2 regions of the Faecalibacterium sp. AF28-13AC genome follow, and region 1 is predicted to be linked to the other one. Evidence: a T-box and tRNA genes for the amino acid it is inferred to sense, from the RefSeq annotation. Region 1 holds a T-box; the other holds one or more tRNA genes.
The links. A T-box is a leader RNA that pairs with one kind of tRNA and senses whether it is charged. The one in region 1 lies ahead of metG (methionine--tRNA ligase), so its partner is inferred to be a tRNA-Met.
Positions count from the first base shown of each region.

Region 2: it has a tRNA-Met gene. The T-box ahead of metG (methionine--tRNA ligase) is inferred to sense a tRNA for this amino acid. The anticodon was not compared.

Region 1 is NZ_QUFG01000001.1:81,763-89,880, forward strand. It holds gene DWY95_RS00420 (ABC transporter permease) at 1-156, shown strand, start outside; gene DWY95_RS00425 (ATP-binding cassette domain-containing protein) at 164-982, shown strand; gene DWY95_RS00430 (GNAT family N-acetyltransferase) at 1,061-1,522, shown strand; gene DWY95_RS00435 (methylenetetrahydrofolate dehydrogenase) at 1,604-1,837, opposite strand; gene DWY95_RS00440 (TatD family hydrolase) at 2,221-3,036, opposite strand; gene DWY95_RS00445 (DMT family transporter) at 3,033-3,992, opposite strand; gene metG (methionine--tRNA ligase) at 4,005-6,008, opposite strand; T-box leader at 6,076-6,315, opposite strand; gene DWY95_RS00455 (transglutaminase domain-containing protein) at 6,393-7,355, opposite strand; gene DWY95_RS00460 (Dabb family protein) at 7,418-7,720, opposite strand; gene DWY95_RS00465 (hypothetical protein) at 7,812-8,118, opposite strand, start outside.
Region 2 is NZ_QUFG01000010.1:32,334-40,451, reverse strand. It holds gene DWY95_RS13450 (ParB/RepB/Spo0J family partition protein) at 83-877, shown strand; gene DWY95_RS13445 (ParA family protein) at 1,149-2,000, shown strand; gene DWY95_RS13440 (ParB/RepB/Spo0J family partition protein) at 2,005-2,880, shown strand; gene serS (serine--tRNA ligase) at 2,957-4,288, shown strand; tRNA gene DWY95_RS13430 (tRNA-Glu) at 4,565-4,636, opposite strand; tRNA gene DWY95_RS13425 (tRNA-Met) at 4,728-4,804, opposite strand; gene DWY95_RS13420 (hydrolase) at 4,975-5,643, opposite strand; gene DWY95_RS13415 (HAD family hydrolase) at 5,752-6,408, opposite strand; gene DWY95_RS13410 (PH domain-containing protein) at 6,405-7,784, opposite strand; gene DWY95_RS13405 (PH domain-containing protein) at 7,781-8,118, opposite strand, start outside.

The DNA of each region.
Region 1 (8,118 bases):
ATTGTGGCGGTGGCCCTGCGCTTCAATGTCCCGGCGGCCGCCATGAAGCTGGTGTCGGCCCTCATCGTGGCCATTGCCATCTCGATGCCGGCCATCCAGAACCGTCTGGCTTTTGAAAAGCGGAAGCATGCAGCCCAGAAGAAGGAGGCGGTCTGAGATGGAAATGCTGGAACTGAACGACCTGCACAAGACCTTCAACCCCGGCACGGTCAATGAAAAGGTGGCCCTGAACGGCGTCAGCCTCCGGATGGAAGCAGGCGACTTCGCCACCATCGTCGGCTCGAACGGTGCAGGCAAATCCACCCTGTTCAACGCCATTACGGGCGGCTTCATCGCCGACGAGGGCAGCATCACGCTGGGCGGGCAGGACATCACCTTCACCCCGGAATTTGAGCGCAGCCGGGTCATCGGACACCTCTTCCAGGACCCGCTCAAGGGCACCGCCCCGAACATGACCATCGAAGAGAATCTGGCGCTGGCCTACCTCCGCGCTGGCACGGCCCCCCACGCCATCTTCTCCCGCATCTCCCGGAAGGATAAGGCCCTGTTCCGCGAAAAGCTGGCTCTGCTGGATATGGGGCTGGAAGATCGGATGAAGCAGCCGGTGGGCCTGCTCTCCGGCGGACAGCGTCAGGCGCTGACGCTGCTGATGGCGACCCTTGTTACCCCGAAGCTGCTCCTGCTCGACGAGCACACCGCCGCGCTGGACCCCGCCACCGCCGAAAAGGTGCTGGAACTGACCCAGAGCATTGTAGCGGAAAAGAAGATCACCTGCCTGATGGTCACCCACAACATGCACCAGGCACTGGAGCTGGGCAACCGCACCCTGATGATGGATGCGGGCCGCGTCGTCTTCGACGTCAAGGGCGAGGAGCGCAGCCGGATGACTGTGGACGACCTGCTCGAAAAGTTCCGTGAAAACGCGGGCAAGGCCCTCGACAACGACCGCATCCTGCTCAGCAAGGTGGAAGCAGACAACTGAAAAGAAACTCAAAATGCCTTGTCTGGACCCGAAACCGTGTCAGACAGGGTATTTTTGATACAACAAGGAGAAAACGAGATGAAAATAACGATCCGTACCCCGCAAATGCAGGATTATGACCGATTTTCTGCGATTATGGATCAGGTGCAGCAGATGCATGTCGAGTGGCGGCCGGATGTCTACAAACCGGCGAGTCCGTTGATTACAAAAGGGGTGTTTGCTGAGCTCCTGAAAGGGGACAGCTGGTATATTGCTGAGACGGACGGCATCGTTGTTGGTGTTCTGGAAGTCTTCAAGCGCCATGTGGAAGGCCCGGCGCAGGTAACAAAGGATGTTTTGTTTGTCAGTACCATGGCGGTGGAGGAAGCGTACAGGGGCAAAGGCATCGGCCACCAGTTCTTTGAAAAAGTGAAGCAGCTCAAGGCGGAAAAGGGATGTGACACCATCGAGCTGCAGGTGAACGCCAGAAATAAAAAGGCGTATGAGATGTACCGGAACTACGGCTTTACGGAAAAGTCCATCAATATGGAACTGAAATAAGCAACAAAAAGAGCAGAGCGTTCCAGCCAGCTGGCTGGAACGCTCTGCTCTTTTTAATGCAATATACTGAAAACTCAGAACTTACTTCACATACTCAACGGTGTACTCGAAGCCATACTCTTCCTGCAGCTTCTTGACGGCAGGCTCGCAGTCCTCGATGAAGCTGGGTGCATAGACGGAAGCACCGTTGTGGTCCTTCTTGTAGTCCTCGACGATCTGCTGCAGCTTTGCCCAGCCCTCGTTGGCCTTGGCCTGATCGACGGTGTCGGGGAAGTTGATGATGAATTCGCGGTGCTGCGGAATACGAGCTTTCATAAGTGATATCTCCTTATAACAGTTTGGATTTTCAAAGTTGATCTATACAGAAGCTGATGTAAACTTCAGCTTTTGCAGGTGAAATGATGGGAGTGCAACCTCTCAGGCGCTTCGCGCCAGCTCCCCTAAATGGGGGAGCCACTGGCGAGTCGGTAGCGGTCGTACTGGACGAGCGAAGTTTTTCGCTTCCGGGAACGACCAGGCTCCGCTGTCGAGATTCATAACAGTAATACAAATGCCGCTGCCAATGAGGACAGGGCCCGGTGCTTTGCGCCCAATTGGGCCCAAGCGAACAGCAGAACTTACCCGGCCTGCCAATGGCTCCCCTACCAGGGGAGCTGGCATCGCGAAGCGATGACTGAGAGGTTATACGGCGTTAAACTTTACAACTGGTAGACCCGCCTTGCATTCTCAGCGGTCTGCCGGAACACTTCCTCAGTGGAAACGCCCTTGACCTGTGCGATGTATTCGCCCACATAGCGGATGAGCGAGCTGTCGCAGCGGGTGCCGCGCACAGGCTCCGGGGCCATGTAGGGGCAGTCCGTTTCCAGAACGAGCTGTTCCAGCGGCAGGGCCGCGATGGCTTTGGCGGCCCGTTTGGCCCCCTTGAAGGTGCAGGCCCCGCCGAAGCCGAAATAGAGCCCCTGCTTTGCCAGCCAGAGCGCATCGTCGGCACTGCCGGAATAGCAGTGCACGATGCCCTTGGGCTGGTAGCGTTTCAGCAGGGCGTAGACGTCGGCGTGGGCGTTGCGGTCGTGCACGATGATGGGCTTGTCCAGCTCCAGCGCCAGCCGGATCTCGGCCTCAAACAGGGCCAGCTGGGCGTCCTTTGGCACCGGCCAGTGATAGTCCAGCCCGCATTCGCCCACGGCCACCACCTTCGGGTCGTCGTAGTAAGGGGCCAGCACCCGCATCTCTGCGGCCCAGTCGCCGCCGTAGACCGACACCGTGGGGGCCGGGCCGTCCGCGCCGCAGTCCTCCGGGGCCAGCAGGCTTTCCGGATGGATGCCGATGGCGGCCACGACCCACGGATACCGGTGGGCCAGCTCCAGCACACGGGGGGCATCCCCGGAGTGGGTGGCCTGCTCGCAGACGCCGACCACGCCCTTTGCGGGCAGGCTGTCCAGCAGGGCGAAGCGGTCGACATCGAAGGCATGGGCGCTGTAATGGGCGTGGGTGTCAAAGATGGGGCCGGTCATAGCTTCTCCTTCTGGGCAGGGGCCTTGTTTACCAGCCAGATGCCCACGCACACGAACAGCAGCGCCGCCAGATACTGCCAGCGGAACAGCGGTTCGCCGTTGAGCACCGCACTGAGCAGCACATTGACCACCGGATTGACGAAACCAAAGATCGCGATGCGGCTGACCGGGTTGTTTTTCATCAGCAGCGCCCACAGGATATAGCCTGCGCCGCAGATGAAGGCAAGATACAGCATGACCAGCACCGCCAGCGCACCTTGTACATGCAGCCGACCGCCCATAACGATGCCCAGCACAAACAGCGCCAGACCGCCCACAAACAGGTTCAGAAAGCAGACGGCAAAGCTATCAGCCTTTTTGGTGACCGACTTGTTCCACGGGCCGGACAGGGTAAAGATGACGGTGGCTGCAATCATGCAGAACACGCCCCAGCCGCTGCCGCTGCCATGGTTGCCGATGGTGCCGATGAGCACACCTGCAAAGCCGATGGCGCAGCCCAGGGTCTTGGCGGGGGTCATGCGGTCCGCATTGCCGTAAATAAAGTGGGCAAAGATGACTCCTAAAAAACTCTGGGTGCTGTTCAGGATGCCGCCAAAGGCACCAGTGAGCATAGCCACGGCGATGTAGTAGAATGCATACTGCGCGGTGGTCTGCCACAGACCCAGCGCACAACACTCTGCCGCCACCTTGCCCCGGGGGAAATGCGGCGCATGTCCCTGCAGCAGGATGCTGCCCAGCAGCACCAGCACACTGCCCAGCATGAACCGCACTCCCGCAAAGCAGAAGATGGAAGCCGTGTTAGCGGGGTCGATGGAGAACAGCCGGTAGCCCAGTTTTATGAACGGAAAGGCTGAGCCCCACAGGATATTGCAGAGAATCGCCAGCAGCACAGCGCACACGGGTGTGCCAAAGATCTTATCCAGCTTTGTGGCGCGGACAGCAGAATTGATAGACATGATCTTCCTTTCTTAGTGGATGCGGCTGCCCACGGGGACATCGTCGCCGTAGAAGGCGATGGAGCAGCCGCCGTCAGCGGTGTCGGCAGCAAAGATCATGCCCTCGCTGACATACTTGCCCTTCATCATCGGGCGGGGGGCCAGATTGGCTACGATGCCGATCTTCTTGCCGATGAGGTCTTCCGGCTTGAACCACTTGGCAATGCCGGACAGGATGCAGCGCTCGCGCTCGCCGTCGAAGACGGTCAGATGGAGCAGCTTCTTGCTCTCCTTCAGGTTCTCGCAGGCACGGACTTCGGCCACGCGCAGCTCCACCTTGCAGAAGTCATCGAATGCGATCTCCGGCTCGTGGGTGAAGTCCACGCCGCTCTCCTCCGCAGCAGCGGGGGCGTTCTTGGCAGCTTCGGCCTCGGCTTTGGCCTTGTTGGCAGCCTCGGCAGCGGCCTTGCGCTTCTCGTCCTCTTCCTTCAGGTGGGCGATCTCCTTGGCCACGTCGATGCGGGGGAAGAGCGCGTCGCCCTTGTGGACGGTGTAGGTCTCCTGTGCGCCGTAGACGGTCTTGCTCAGGTCGAGCGCAGAAGCGTCCAGACCCAGCTGGTCCATCATCTTGGGGGCGGTGGAGGGCAGGTAAGCGTTCAGCAGGATGCCGGTCACGCGCAGTGCCTCGCACAGGTGATAGAGCACGCTCTCCAGGCGCTCCTTGTTGGCCTCGTCCTTGGCCAATGCCCAGGGTGCGGTCTCGTCGATGTACTTGTTGGCGCGCTGGATGACGGCGAAGATCTCCATCAGCGCCTGCGGGATAGTCAGGTTGTCCATGTCGGCGGTGACTTTGGCGGTCAGGCCGTTGATCAGGCCTTCCAGCTCCGCGTCGATGGCCTCGGTGCCCGCCGCATTGCGGACGGTGCCGCCGAAATACTTTTCGCACATGGCGACGGTGCGGCTGAGCAGGTTGCCCAGGTCGTTTGCCAAGTCGCTGTTGATGCGGTTGATGAGGGCCTCGTTGGTGAACATGCCGTCGTTGCCGAACGGGATCTCACGCAGCAGGAAGTAGCGGATGGCGTCCACGCCGTAGCGGTCGCAGAGGATGACGGGGTCCACGACATTGCCCACCGACTTGGACATCTTGCCGCCGTTCATCAGCAGCCAGCCGTGGCCGAAGACGCGCTTGGGCAGCGGCAGATCCAGAGCCATCAGCATGGCGGGCCACAGGATGGTGTGGAAGCGCAGGATCTCCTTGCCGACCATGTGCAGGTCAGCCGGCCAGAACTTGTCGTAATCGTGGTAGGTCTCGTTGCCGTAGCCCAGCGCGGAGATATAGTTGCTCAGTGCATCGACCCAGACGTACATGGTGTGCTTGGGGTCGAAGGGGACCGGGATGCCCCACTTGACGGAGGTGCGGGAGACGCAGGTATCCTGCAGGCCCTGCTTAATGAAGGCAATCATCTCGTTCTTGCGGCTCTCCGGCTGGATGAACTGGGGGTTCTCCTCGTAGAGCTTCAGCAGGCGGTCGGCGTACTTGCTGGTCTTGAAGAAATAGGCTTCCTCGTGGGCATCGTAGACCTCACGGCCGCAGTCGGGGCACTTGCCGTCCACGAGCTGGCTGTCGGTCCAGAAGCTCTCGCAGGGCTTGCAGTAGTGGCCGATGTACTCGCCCTTGTAGATGTCGCCCTGCTCATACAGTTTGGTGAAGATCTTCTGGCAGGACTCCATGTGGTAGTCGTCGGTGGTGCGGATGAAGCGGTCGTAGCTGACATCCAGCAGCTTCCACAGGTCTTTGACGGTGGCGACGATCTTGTCAACGTACTCCTTGGGGGTCACGCCGGCATCGGCGGCCTTATCCTGGATCTTCTGGCCGTGCTCGTCGGTGCCGGTCAGGAACATGACGTCATAGCCCTGCATCCGCTTGAAGCGCGCCAGCGCATCGCAGGCTACGGTGGTGTAGCTGTGGCCGATGTGCAGCTTATCGCTGGGGTAGTAGATGGGGGTGGTGATGTAAAATGTCTTGTGCTCACTCATGGGGATATGCTCTTCCTTTCTATCGTGGCTGTGTCACAAAAAAGCTCCCGCCCTGCCGGATGTGCCGGACAAGGACGGGAGCTGAACTTCCGTGGTACCACCTTGCTTCGCCGCGCTCTTGCGAGCGGGGCCTTGTGGGCTGGTGCCTGACCAGCCCACGCGCAGTAACGGGCGCACCCGTCGCAGGCTCAATCTTCACCTGCGCGGCTCGGAGGCCATCTTCTGCCCAGTGCTGCCTGCCCGCTTCCATCCTTCGGGCTTTCTGTCAGGTGCCTGCTGTGCATACTCTTCTCGTCAAAGCCAGTTTGTGTGTGTCAAAGGGGCAGAATAACCCCTTCTTACCATATAATACGCAAAAACGGTGGGTTTGTCAATGAGAAACGCTCAAATCATCCGCGCGGCGAACAGGCTCTGATCCATGCGCTGGAAGAAAACGTAGTGGTAATGCGTGCCGGTATAGTCGGCGGGGCAGGCGGGAACGGCGGAACGATCCCATGACAGGCCGGTGGATGCGGCATAACTGTTATCCGACAGCAGGAAGAATGCCTCGAAGCCGGAAGAGTCATCGCCCTGCACATCCAGAATGTACCACTGGCCGTCGATCTTTACGGTGTTCCACTGGTGGCTTGGATTGGAAGCCGCCGCGTCCGCATGAACGTAGCAGCATTCCACTCCGATGGAGTCGCAGAGAGCTTTCATGGCGCGGGCATAGCCGGAACACTGCGCCTGCCGGTAGACCAGCGCACCCCACGCCGTGTTGGCACGGTTCTTCGACCAGTCGGGGGCATAGGAGCAGAACTGGATGAGGTAGTCCCGCGCAGCCATGACCTTATCAACGTCGCTCATGGAAGAAAGCGGCAGGCTGGAAGCAAAGCGGCTGACGACACCGGCCACCTGATCAAGTTCAGTCTGGTTCAGCTTGGGGCCGTAGACCGTTCCCGGTGTATAGTTCCCGGCAGGGTAACCGTTGTCCATCTGGGCCTGTACCGTGGCGCTGGCCGCATTCATAAAAGCGATGTCCTCGGTGAGGATGTTGTTGATCTCGGTCAGCGTTCCGGCATCCAGCGTGGCAAGATTCCCCTTTGCGGAGCCGGTGGCGTAGAGGTTATCCAACACAAGGTCAACACCGTCATAGTAGGCGCGGACAGAATCTGAAACATTCTGTGTACCCAGCATGACCAGATAGGACTCGTGCAGGTCGGCGAAGTTGTTGTAAGCGTCGATCAGTGTCCGGTAGCTGGCCAGGACCGTATCGCCGGTGACACCAGCGGCCTGAACCGAAAGCGGACAAAGACAAAGGAGCATTGCAAGGAAAAGGGCTGTAACATTCCGAAGTGCTTTATTCATGATGCCATCCTCATTTCGTGCTATGGCCGCATCTCCGGGAGGATGCAGCTGGTGTAAGCATGTTAGACCTCGTAATCCAGGCAGACGCGGTTTTTATAGTAGGGGCGCACTTTGCTGTTGGCGACGGCGACATGGGCCGGATGGGTGGAGTAGCCCTTGAGCGCCTCGGCGGTCTCGAAGGTGGTGTCCAGCATCAGGTCGGCGTTGGAAGAGGGGAGCGCGTCGATGTTGACGCGGATGTCCACCAGACCGGGGATCTGACCGGCCAGTCCTTCCAGGCCCTCTTTGATGCCTGCCTTGACGGCGGCTTTTTCGGTGTCGGAAAGCTCATCCTTGAGCTGCCACAGAATCACATGTTTGACCATAAGAAAAATCCTCCTGCGTTTTTTCTCCATTGTAGCAGAGAATGGCAGAAGGAGCAAGAAAAATTTTGGAATGGAACCAGGCCGGAACGATTCAATCGGCGCTATGGTTCCAACTCTCATAGGCAACGAGATAAAGAAGATCGCCCCCGATGGCGACACCGAAGAGGATGCGGTAGACCAGCGATGTGACAGGTGTGAAGGCCAGGATCAGAAAGGCGAGAGCATTGAGCATGTAGAATACGCCGTTCTTTTTCTGCCAGAACGCGCGGTACTCAGGGTCGCGGACGTACTGGTTGAAGGGGAGTTTGATGAGTGGGTCCTTGCCCTGAAAATCCCGGATGCCGGAGATGAACCAGATCACGGCCAGCGCAATGTTGAACAGGGTGGAAGACGAGAAG
Region 2 (8,118 bases), on a different contig from region 1:
GGGATGGAACGAGGCTTGTTTTCCACCTTTTCCTGAGAAATTGTTGAAAACAAGCGCATACTTTGATGAAAGGGGCATTCTTATGTTTGAACGTAGAAGATCCGCTGGAAAGATCGTGCAGCTCCCGGTGGAAGACATCCATCCCTCGCCGTATCAGGCGCGCACGACCTTCGATGAGCAGGAGCTTGCGGGGCTGGCCCAGAGCATCCGGGAAAACGGTCTGTTGCAGCCCATCACGGTGCGGAAGACCGACAGCGGCTATGAACTGATTGCGGGGGAGCGGCGGCTCCGCGCCTGCAAGCTGGCGAAGATGGGGACCATCCCATCCATCGTCTGCAATTTCACCGACCAGCGCACCGCCGCGCTTGGCCTGCTCGAAAATTTGCAGCGGGCAGACCTGAACCCATTTGAGCAGGCGCAGGGCCTGCGGGATGTGATGGTTTTGTGGGACTGCACGCAGGCCGAAGCAGCCAAACGGCTGGGGATGGCACAGCCGACTCTGGCCAACAAGCTCCGCCTTTTGCAGCTGACAGGGGATCAGCGGCAGTTCATTCTGGACAACGGCCTGACCGAGCGCCACGCGCGGGCCGTCCTCCGCCTGCCGGAGAACCGTCGCAGCGAAGCTCTCATCATGATCGCCAAGCGGAAGATGAACGCCCGCGCGACCGACCTTTACATCGACCAGCTGCTGAACGAGACGTCGCAGGGCAAGCACCGCATCTCGATGGTCAAGGATGTGCGCATCTTTGTGAACACCATCGACCACGCCATCCGTCTGATGACCGACAACGGTGTGCCCGCCACCGCCCACCGTGAGGAGCGGGACGGCTACATTGAGTACACCGTCCGCATCCCAACTGCTGCGGCCCAGAAATAGGGAAGGGAATGTTCCATGTGGAACATCCGGAGCCGAAAAAACAACAGCAAAAACGTGCCGGGAAGCGAAAGAATTTGAAAAAATCGAACGGAGGAAGCAAAATCTGCGAATGCGGGGCCGTTTTCGCGTAAAATTATAAAGAATCGGGTTCAAAAAGCCGCGCTGATGTGCTATACTAAAGAATAAAGGGGCCCGCAGACGGGAAAACGGCGGCCCGACCTCGAATGTTCCATGTGGAACAAAAAGTTTTCCTGAGAGGAAGAAAACGCGCGTGGCAAAAATAGTTGCAGTTGCAAACCAAAAAGGCGGCGTGGGCAAAACGACCACGGCCGTCAATCTGTCGTCCTGTGTTGCGGCGCTGGGCAAAAAGGTGCTCATCGTGGATCTGGACCCGCAGGGCAACACCACCACCGGCTACGGCATCCCCAAGCGGAGCGTCGAGCTGGGAACGTATGAGATGCTCATCGGCGAGGCGAGCGCCCGGCAGGCCATCCGGAACACCGAGTTCCGCACCGACGTCATCGGCTCCAACACCCGGCTGGCGGGCGCGAGCCTGGAAATGATCGACCTGCCCGGCCGCGAGAGCCGCCTGCGCAAGGCGCTGGCCGAGGTGCAGAAGGACTATGACTTCATCTTCATCGACTGCCCGCCCAGCCTGGACCTGCTGACGCTGAACGGTCTGTGCGCCTGCGACAGTGTGCTGATCCCGATCCAGTGCGAGTATTATGCGCTGGAAGGTCTGTCTGAGCTCATCAGCACCCTGAAGACCATTCGCAAGAAGTACAACCCCTATCTGGACATTGAGGGCGTGGTCTTCACGATGTTCTCCGGCCGCCTGAACCTGACCATGCAGGTCGTGGAGCAGGTCAAAAAGTACTTCGGGGCCAAGGTCTACAAGACCACCATCCCGCGCACCATCCGCATTTCGGAGGCACCCAGCTACGGCCAGCCCATCAATTTCTACGAGCCGAAGGGCAAGGGCAGCGAGGCATACATGGACCTCGCCATTGAGTTCGTGAAGAACAACCGCCCGCACGAGCCTGTCAAACGGCGCGGCAAGGGCAGCAGTGCACCCGCCGAACCGAAAAACGCGCTGGAAGAAGTAAAGCAGGGGGAAGTATAAGGAGATGGCAAAGAAAAGAGGGGGCCTCGGCCGAGGGCTGGAAAGTCTGTTCGAGGACGTTTCACCCAGCTTTGAGCCCGACAATGCAAAGATCGAGACCCTGCCGCTGCGGGAGATCGAGCCTGACCCCGACCAGCCCCGCAAGACCTTTGATGACGAGACACTGGCCGAGCTGGCCTCCAGCATCGCCGAGCATGGCCTCATCCAGCCCATCGCGGTGCGGCCCAAGGTATCCGGCGGCTACCTCATCGTGGCAGGCGAGCGCCGCTGGCGGGCCTGCCGGATGGCGGGCCTGACCGAAGCGCCGGTCGTCGTGAAGGACGTCACCGACGAGCAGGCCATGGAGATCGCGCTGGTGGAAAACCTGCAGCGCGAAGACCTGGACCCGGTGGAAGAGGCCATGGGCATCCGTGAGCTGATGACTCGCTGCGACCTGACCCAGGAGCAGGCCGCCCGGAAGCTGGGCAAGAGCCGCAGTGCGCTGGCCAACAGCCTGCGCCTGCTGAACCTGCCGGAAAACGTGCTGGAGCTGCTCAAGAGCGGCTTCCTCAACACCGGCCACGCCAAGGTCATCCTGGGCCTGCCTACGCCGGAGCTGCAGGAGCAGGCCGCGCAGATGATCGCCGACCATGAACTGAACGTCCGGCAGGCCGAAGTGCTCTGCAAAAAGCTGGCACGGCCCGCCAAAGGCCCCGCCGAACCGGCCCCCATCGACACGTTGCCGGTGGAGGTGGAGGAGAGTCTGAAAGAGGTGCTGGGCAGCGAAGTCAATGTCGCATACCATGGCGGTAAGGGCAGGCTGACGGTGCATTTCTATTCGGACGAACAGCTCCGGGCCTTTGCAAATCTGCTGGGCCAGTATCAACAATCATGCGATTGAGGGCGGGCTCCCGCCTTTGAACGGCACGGGGACGATGCGCCCCCGCGCGAATGAAATAGAGTAAGGAGAGTAAATCATGCTTGATATCAAATTTGTCCGTGAAAACCCGGACGCGGTCAAGGAAAACATCAAGAAGAAGTTCCAGGACGCCAAGCTCCCCCTCGTGGACGAGGTCGTTGAGAAGGACGCCAAGTACCGTGAGTGCCTGAAGGAGGTCGAATCCCTCAAGGCTGCCCGCAACAAGCTGAGCAAGGCCAACGGCCCGCTGTTCGGCCAGCTGAAGAAGTGCACCGACGAGGCACAGAAGGCTGAGCTGCAAAAGCAGATCGATGCCAACAACGCCGCCGTCAAGGCCGACGCAGACAAGATGGCAGAGTTGGAAGCCGAGGAGGCAACGCTCGCAGCCCGCATCCAGGAGATCATGTACTCCATCCCCCAGATGATCGACCCCAGTGTGCCCATCGGCCCCGATGACACCTACAACGTCGAGGCACAGCGCTTCGGTGAGCCCGTCGTGCCCGATTTCCCCATCCCGTACCATACTGAGATCATGGAGAGCTTCGACGGCATTGATATGGACGCTGCAGGCCGCGTGGCCGGCAATGGCTTCTACTATCTGCTGGGCAACATCGCCCGCCTGCACGAGGCCGTTCTGGCCTATGCGCGTGACTTCATGATCGACAAGGGCTTCACCTATGTCATCCCGCCCTTCATGATGCACGGCAACGTGGTGCAGGGCGTGATGTCCTTCCCGGAGATGGACGCCATGATGTACAAGATCGAGGGTGAGGACCTGTACCTGATCGGCACCAGCGAGCACACCATGATCGGCCGCTTCATCGACCAGACTCTCGACGAGGCAACGCTGCCCCTGACCCTGACCTCCTACAGCCCCTGCTTCCGCAAGGAGAAGGGCGCCCACGGCATTGAGGAGCGCGGCATCTACCGCATCCACCAGTTCGAGAAGCAGGAGATGATCGTCGTCTGCCGCCCCGAAGAGAGCGCCGACTGGTATGAGAAGCTGTGGAAGAACTCTGTGGAGCTGTTCCGCAACATGGAGATCCCCGTCCGTCAGCTGAACTGCTGCTCCGGCGACCTGGCAGACCTGAAGGTCAAGAGCTGCGACATCGAGGCCTGGAGCCCCCGCCAGCAGAAGTACTTCGAGGTCTGCTCCTGCTCCAACCTGGGCGATGCACAGGCCCGCCGCCTGCACATCCGCGTCAAGGGTAAGGACGGCAAGACCTATCTGGCCCACACTCTGAACAACACCTGCGTGGCACCTCCGCGTATGCTGATCGCCTTCTTGGAGAACCACCTGCAGGCCGACGGCTCGGTCACCATCCCCAAGGTCCTGCAGCCCTACATGGGCGGCCTGGAGGTCATGGTCCCGACCCACAAGAAGGGCTGAGAGTTGACCACACGGCTTTCCACAACAATGCAATAAGATGTTGAAAACACCCCGCTTTACCGTTTGCTGACGCAGACGATCGAGCGGGGTGTTTGCTGTTGATGGGGGACGGGGACGATTTCTTCACGGCAGTCTCGCCTCGTAGACATTCCTGGTACGCTGGGACCCGCGGGCTAAGCAACAGCCCATAGCTTACGGTGCTTCGCACCGCCGCCCTGTTCGATTCCCATGCGGGCAAAAAATAAAAGCGTTCAAGCCTTTGCTTGAACGCTTTTATGACCCGTACGGGAATCGAACCCATGTTACAGCCGTGAAAGGGCCGTGTCTTAACCGCTTGACCAACGGGCCTTATAAATACAGAGCTTCGCTAAAACCTCCGACATTCATCATCCACTATTGCGGACGACCGTCCCCCTTATCTTAGCGAAACTCTGTAACTTGGTAGCGGCAACTGGATTTGAACCGGTGACACTTCGGGTATGAACCGAATGCTCTAGCCAACTGAGCTATGCCGCCATATTTTGTTTGCGCACTTGAACGGTGCTTTATTATTATATCCAGAACTCGCCTGTTTGTCAACAATTATTTCTAAAAAAATCAAATTTTTTTCAGATCTCCGGTACAGCCCGAAAAAACGAGCGGCTGCACTGCCGCAGCCGCTCGAACATGGGGCGTTTTCCGTGCCGTCACTCCCGGTACTTTTCCATCATCTCTTTGAACAGGATGGCCGGGGACGGCGGAGTGTAGGTGATGGCGTTGGCACCGGCGGCGATGGTGGCCGAGATGCTCTCGCCGGTCTTGCCGCCGCTGGCGATGATGGGGACATCCGGGAACGCATCGCGGATCTTCTTCACGATGCGGGGCGTGTCGGTGCTGCAAGCCACATTCAGGATGGATGCGCCGGATTCGAGGCGGGCACGGATGTCGGTGTCCGCCTTGGTCACGGTGATGATGACCGGGATGTCCACCACCCGCGAGACGGCCAGCAGATTCAGGTCGGAAATGGGGGAGTTGAGCACGACGCCCATGGCACCCTGGCTCTCGACGTCGCGGGCCAGATTCAGGGTGCGCACACCGTGGGTGGTGCCGCCGCCCACGCCGCAGAACACCGGGATGTAAGAGGCCTTGATGATAGCGTCACTGATGGCCTGCTGAGGCGTGAACGGATAGACGGCGAAGACGGCGTCGGCATCGCAGTTGCGGATGATGGCGAGGTCGGTGGTGAAGACGAAGCTCTTCAGCCGCCGCCCGTTGATGACGATGCCGCTGGCCTGATAGACCTCCTGCGGCATTTTCAGGATGTTGTGGCGCAGGCGGCTCTCGACGTTGGGGGATGCTTTCTTTTCAGCTGCCATAGGGGGATACCTCCAGATGATTCCGGTGTGATTCAAATTTGAATCAAATTATAAGAAAGAAGGCCCCGGAATGCAATGAACTGCCCGTAAACTTTATGAAAACAAAGATCACCCTCTCCGGGCAAATTCCAGAATGTCCATCGGCACGGCGGCCAGCGCATCGGCTCCGGCTGCGGTAAGCTCTGCTTCGCCCCGGAAGCCCCAGAGCGCGCCCATAGCGGGCAGACCGGCGTTGTGGCCGGTCAGGATATCCACATCGCTGTCGCCCACGAAAAGGGTGCTGGCAGCTTCTGCACCGAGGTCCTGCATCAGGGCATAGACGCCGGTGGGGTCAGGCTTGGTGGGCACGTTCGGGCGGTTGCCCCGGACAAGCTCGAACCGACCGGTGCCGAAGTAGTGTGCGATGATCTTCCCGCAGAGCGGGTCTGCCTTGTTGGAAAAGACGGCGGTCTGGATGCCTTCGGCCTTCAGGGCGTCCAGCAGCTCCGGGATGCCGGGATAGGGAGCCGTCTTGTCTTCCTTGTGGGCATCGTACCGGGCCGTGAACTCGGCCAGCGTTGCGGCCAGCCGTTCGGGCGACCGGGCATCGGCGGGCGAAAAGCGCTCCACCAGCTTCGGGATGCCGTTGCCGACCATGTGCTTGAACTGCTCCACCGTAAAGGTGGGCCAGCCGTGCTGAGCGCAGACCCAGTTGCCTGCATCGGCCAGGTCGTCGATGGTGTTCAGAAGGGTGCCGTCCAGATCAAAAAGGATCGTTTTTATCATAAGATTCGACTTCTTTCCAAAAATTCAAAACATTTCTGTGCGTCCCGCCACGGGATGCTGCGCACCGTCAGCCGGACAAAACCGGGGAAGGCGACGGTCAGATCGGTGCGGTCTGCATTGACGGCCCAGGGCGACTGCCGGGCCGTCAGACAGATGTCCGGATGGAAGACGCAGATGCTGTGCAGATAGATGCCCCGCTGCCGCCGCAGGGTCAGACGCCCCTCCCGCAGCCAGACCCCTTCCCGCCGGTAGCCCATCGCGCCGCCCGCCAGCCCCGCCGCAAAGAAAAGGGTGGGGAACAGCAGGGTCACGGTCAGGCCGGGCAGGGTGGAGCGGGAGATGAGGGTGAGCAGGGCGCAGAGGACAAAGGGTGCTCCGGCGGGAGCAAAAAAGATGAGACTGCGCTGTTCTGTCCGGGCCAGAAGGTCCGGCGGCATCCGAAATTCGGGCAGAAGCTCCCGGAAGAGCGCTTCCTCCCCGGAACGGTAAACGAAGAGCGGCAGCTCCGGGGAGCAGCTGCCCGCCGTCACGAAGACCGGCCAGCACCGCATCAGCCGGGCAAAGGGGGAAAGGCGGACGTCGGCAAAGCTGATCTGGTCGCTCTTCACCCGGCACTCGAACCGGTCCAGCCAGCCGCCGCGGCTGCCGATCTGGGTGCTGGTGTGCCAGACCTCGTAGTGCACCGTCTGCACAAAGCTGCGCAGCAGGCTCAGCCCCAGCAGAAAGCCGGAGAAGGCCAGCAGCCAGGCCGCACCGGCGGGCAGCCACCGCGCCGCCAGCCCGGCCAGAAAGTTGATCTGTGCAAAGGCCAGCTCATAGCGGTCCGGGCCCTGCTGCGTCTGCCGGATGGCCAGCAGAAAGAGCGCCAGCGTGGAAAGGCTGTTGGCCCCCAGCAGCCCCAGCGCCGCCCGCTCGCCGCCTTTGGGCCGGTGCAGACTGGGGGCCTCGATGGGGAGCAGCTGGTCGGCCAGATGCTGCGCATCGGCCCGGCGGAGGCAGAGGGTCAGGGTGCGCTGTTTCGGTTCGCCCACAGGGTAGAGCGTCACCCGGCTGGCCCCGGCCAGCCGGTAATAAAACGGCCGCTCGATGGTCAGGGCTGCCAGCGAAGCGCCCCGCACCGTCCGGTCGAACCGGAACAGGAGCTTCCAGTGGAGGCAGAAGGTGCCGCTTTCATCCAAAGACCAGCTGCTCGCGTGGAGGATGACCCAGCTCAGCGCACAGACCAGCAGAAAGAGGATGAGATCCTGCCGGAGCGCTGCCCGCAGCGCCGCCCAGTTGCGCTCAAACAGCACGCGGAGGAGCGGCACCAGATAGAGCACCAGCGTTTTGCGGAGGACCCGCAGGGCGGCAAAGGGGTGCAGACGATGTTCGGTCATGGGGCATCCTCCGCAAGGGCACAGGCCAGCGCCGCCGCCTGTGCTGCGGGCACGGCAGGCACCAGCACCCGTGCGCCGGGAGCCGAGATGACCAGCACCGTGGCTCCGGCCAGCCGCAGCAGCGGCGAGCGGAACTGCTGGACGCCGGTCACGGCCCGGCGGGGCACCACCCGCCGCACCGGAAAGGCGATGCCGGCATAGATGGTCAGGGTGTGTTCCCCCAGCACGGCAGCATAGCTGCAGGCCCGCGCCCGCAGCAGGGCCGTGAGCACGGCCCAGAGCAGGCAGAAGACCGCCCCGGCGGGCACACTCTGCCAGAAGGCGAACGGCGCAA